Regions from separate parts of the Psychrobacillus sp. FSL K6-1464 genome, predicted to be linked through region 1. Evidence: a T-box and tRNA genes for the amino acid it is inferred to sense, from the RefSeq annotation. Region 1 holds a T-box; the other holds one or more tRNA genes.
The links. The T-box of region 1 lies ahead of leuS (leucine--tRNA ligase). A T-box ahead of a tRNA ligase gene usually reads a tRNA of that ligase, here a tRNA-Leu.

Region 1 (2,414 bases):
TCACGTGAAAAAATTGCAAGAAGAGCGGAAAAAGAAATTGAAAATGGAAACTACGTAAACTTAGGAATTGGAATTCCGACTTTAGTTGCGAATTTCATCTCTCCCGATAAAACGGTCGTTTTACAATCGGAAAATGGCTTACTTGGTATTGGACCGTACCCAACCGAGCAAGAAGTTAACCCTGACCTTATCAATGCAGGTAAGGAAACAGTAACGACTATTCCAGGCTCTGCTTTTTTCAATAGTGCAGAGTCATTCGCGATGATTCGCGGAGGACATGTCGACGTGGCTATTTTAGGTGCGATGGAAGTATCCGAAAAAGGTGACCTCGCTAACTGGATGATCCCAGGCAAGATGATTAAAGGCATGGGAGGGGCAATGGATCTCGTGCACGGTGCAAAGAAAATTATCGTCATTATGGATCATTGTGCAAAAGACGGTTCTGCTAAAATTAAAAAACAATGTGAATTACCTTTAACAGGCAAGGCAGTTGTGAATAAAATAATAACAGAACGGGCAATGATAGAAGTAACAGAAAATGGACTTGAATTGAAAGAGGTATTCGAGGGTTACTCTGTTCAGGATATTATAGATGCTACAGAAGCGGAACTTATAATTAATAACGTAAGGGAAAATGTCTCTATTTAACATCAGCTTGTATTTTAAAGTGGAATCCATTATTATTAAAACTAATAGAAGTCGACTGTGAAAAGGATTAGTAAATAAATCTCGTATCTTTAGAGAGCTAACGGATGGTGTAAGTTAGCGTTACGAATTATTGAACTCGCCTTTGAGTCTGTATAAGTGAACTAATAGTAGCTTGTACCGTTTTCCGCGTTAAGGAATCAAGTTGAGTGAATTTTTCACTAATTTGGGTGGTACCGCGTGAGTATATCTCTCGTCCCTTAGTTTTTTAAGGGGCGAGTTTTTTTATGTCTAGCTTTAGAGTCTAACCTCTCGGGGCAAATGTGAAATAGCTGATGTGGCTGAGGTGCTTCTTCCTAGGTCCGCACGATTCGGGTTATGTCTGCTATGCCACAGGATGTGGCGCACTTTACAGATCTATCCTAAACACATTTGCCTGTCGAGGCAGAAATAGACGCTTCCGCTTTTCATACATTGGAGGAGGAAAAATTTATGAGCTTTAATCATGAAGCAATCGAAAAAAAATGGCAAAAGTATTGGCAAGAAAACAAAACGTATAAGATGACAGATGATCCGTCTAAACCAAAATTCTATGCATTGGATATGTTCCCTTATCCTTCAGGAGTAGGTCTACATGTAGGTCATCCACTTGGATATATCGCAACGGATATTCTAAGTTCGTTTAAACGTAAACAAGGTTATAACGTTCTTCATCCAATGGGGTGGGATGCTTTTGGACTTCCAGCGGAGCAATATGCAATTGATACTGGGAACGATCCTGCAGAGTTCACGGCAAAAAATATTGCTACTTTTAAACGTCAAATGACGGATTTAGGATTTTCTTTTGACTGGGACAGAGAGGTAAATACGACAGATCCTTCGTATTACAAATGGACTCAATGGATTTTCATCCAGCTGTACAAAAAAGGCCTAGCATATGTAGATGAAGTGCCGGTAAACTGGTGTCCAGCATTAGGAACTGTTTTAGCTAATGAAGAAGTAATTGACGGTGTGTCAGAGCGTGGAGGACATCCAGTAGAACGTCGTCCGATGCGACAATGGGTACTTCGTATAACTGCTTATGCAGACAGACTTTTAGAAGATTTAGATGATCTTGACTGGCCAGACAGCTTAAAAGAAATGCAACGTAATTGGATTGGACGTTCAGAGGGTGCGGAGCTTACTTTTGAAGTGGCAGGCACGAAAGAATCCTTCCGTGCATTTACAACACGTCCGGATACAATTTTTGGTGCAACCTATGCAGTATTAGCACCTGAGCATAAGCTTGTGGATGCTATAACTACTGAGGAACAAGCAGAAGCAGTGCTAGCTTATAAAGATCAAGTGAAATTAAAAAGTGACCTTGAACGTACAGATCTTGCAAAACATAAAACAGGTGTATTTACAGGTGCTTATGCCGTTAACCCAGTAAGTGGAGAGAAGATGCCAATATGGATTGCTGATTATGTATTAGCGACATACGGTACTGGTGCTATTATGGCAGTTCCTGCACATGATGAGCGTGACTACGAGTTCGCAAAACAATTTGATTTGCCAATCGTGGAAGTAGTTGCTGGTGGAGACATCTCACAAGAAGCTTACACTGCTGATGGCACACTTATTAACTCTGAGTTTTTAAATGGCTTAAACAAACAAGAAGCAATTGCCAAAGCGATTGAATGGTTTGAAACAAATGGTAAAGGTGAGAAGAAAATTACGTATCGTCTACGTGATTGGTTATTCAGTCGTCAACGTTATTGGGGCGAGCC
Region 2 (2,414 bases), on a different contig from region 1:
GAAAGAATAAAATTACAAGCTTCTTCACAAGACAACACCTCCCATGAAAAATTACGATTTCTTCAGTACAATTTCCACAGATTCAAATGTCCAATCTCCCAATGCATTCGTATTTTGCTGGATAAATTCTTGTATCTTAGTCAAATTAACCACGCTACCTCTCTTTATGGCATCTTGTAGAACTTCTAAAACTAAAATGGATTCGTTTCTTTCTAGCATAATATCTTCACTCGTAGAAACCTGTTCCGCTAATTTAACCCTAATTTCTTCTACCGATTTTCTTCCAAGGTTCCGAATACGCATCATGTCATCTTCCGATAAGTTCTCGATTTCTTTCAGCGTATTTATTCCTGCTCGTTTCAAACAATTGTATGTGCGAACTGAAAATCGCAAATCCTCTAACGTCACTGTAGTCCCAAGGTTTTTCATTATAAAATCTCCTATTCTTTATATGTTTTTATCTGTATACAAGACAAGTTGGATCACCCTAATGCAAAGCTGCAGAATTTCGTTTCCACTACTTCTGTTTCCGTAAAACCTTTTTCTTCTGGGTTGTAGGCAAACCACTGTATCGTTTCTGTATGTGGGAAAACCCCTTCTTCAACGGATTCAATTACCACATATGGATACATAGATTCTTGAATATTTCCCCAGTTATTTTTGACAGATTCGAACGCTTCGTCTTTATCTGAGTAATAACCAAAGCTATGAGAATCTAATTGTTTTAACTCATTCATATTCGTTTGTTCTTTAATTAACATATTCATTCCAGTAATAAAATACATGGGGAACACTCCTCTTTGTCATGGACCTTTATTCGGTCCTGCTGTTTCGTTTCTTGTAAACAATATAACACCAATGTATACTGTAGTCAACAAAACATTGTCGAATAAAGCTTTACACTTTTATATAAATTCAATTAAAAAAGCCCACAAATTAATGTGAGCTTTACTACAGATTATATGCGGACAGAGGGAGTCGAACCCTCACGCCTTTTACAGCACTGGCTCCTCGGGCCAGCGTGTCTACCGTTCCACCACATCCGCTTTGTTCTAAAATGATTTAGAACGAAGAGAAAGCGAAGATTACCAATTCGAAAAAGGCATCTCTCTTCCTCGCTCGATCAAGTATACATGCGAAGATTCCACTTCGAACCTCCCCATAAAGCATCACTTTCAGCCACTGAGCATCCATTGCTCTCGAAGAGGAGCTACCTCTTTCTCCACAATGTCTGGATCTATCTCAGGAGGGACTGCTTACCCTCAAAACCCGCATCGCATGGTAGATTTGTATTTTTTCTGGGATTTCCTCCCTAGAAATATCTCATTCTGTTTGATGGCAGAATTATGCAGGTTTGCATCCGACTTCATTTATACGTGTGTTGCCACACTTCAACTGCCAACCGATTTAAACGTTCGGGCGTGGAATTACGTATTAACCACTCTACATCATCCCGTATCTCGGCATTGTCTCGGACCGCTTTTGACTTCTCTATGGCTTGGCACCGCCACACACGACTCGTGACTCACTGTCACTATATAAGGTTTGTTCCGCCATTACAGACGACTGTTTACATCCCTGCGTGTCACGCGTGCGTTACCGGTTGCGACACCAGTATTTCCGCCACATGTTCTACTTGATCCAACGAGGATCATCTTGCCTTATTGTATGGTTTTGGCAACTTATTATTCCGGTTAGTAGTCGAACGAATGTCGAACATAAGTCGGAGAGATAATGCAAACCCTGAGTTTAACGATCAGATGTCGAACAAAAGTCGAGAGATTGTCGAACAGATGTCGAGAGTAAAGTGTGGGACCACTCGCAAGTTGTCCCCACATTTCCCATGCTTTTTGGACGCATCCGCTGAGTTGGGCAATGATCGCTGCTTATTTGCCACGCGTCATCTTTTCTATGATTCATCATATACAAATAAAATCCTATTGATTCCTCGTTTTTTGTCGAATACTAAAATGGAGCTTGTCAACATCTGAATTTTAGTAGGCAACAAGATACCTACCGTTATTCTGCACATGGAATAATTCAATCCGTTTATTACTACTATATAGCAGAACAAAAATATCTGGTGAACCGTGAGTTTGTGTAAAAAGGATAACGCAATAGGAGGAAACGCTATGAATAAACCAAAATGGATAAAGTCCAAAATCTTAGGGCATGTATTTGTCTTAATTATTCTACTAAGAGGACTGATGATAGGAATAGAGTTAGCATTCGATAGCAACGATGTAGAAAATGGTGTGATATTAATCATTATGATGGTAATAGTTATGATGATTGAAATTTACCGCATGGAGAAAGCAATAAAAAAAGGAAAACACACTCACCCATCTGATTGAGGAAGACAATCTTGTCCTCTCTATGGGCAACGAACGCAACCTCCCTTTGTTCTGAATTCG

Region 2: it encodes a tRNA-Leu, which carries the amino acid that the T-box ahead of leuS (leucine--tRNA ligase) is inferred to sense. The anticodon was not compared.

The regions. Positions count from the first base shown of each region.
Region 1 is NZ_JBBOOP010000001.1:2,518,029-2,520,442, reverse strand. It holds gene MKX39_RS12685 (3-oxoacid CoA-transferase subunit B) at 1-648, shown strand, start outside; T-box leader at 697-909, shown strand; gene leuS (leucine--tRNA ligase) at 1,138-2,414, shown strand, end outside.
Region 2 is NZ_JBBOOP010000002.1:382,552-384,965, reverse strand. It holds gene MKX39_RS21935 (hypothetical protein) at 1-28, opposite strand, end outside; partial or broken gene MKX39_RS21930 (DNA-directed RNA polymerase subunit alpha C-terminal domain-containing protein) at 244-408, opposite strand; gene MKX39_RS21925 (hypothetical protein) at 483-785, opposite strand; tRNA gene MKX39_RS21920 (tRNA-Leu) at 964-1,046, opposite strand; gene MKX39_RS21915 (hypothetical protein) at 2,133-2,354, shown strand.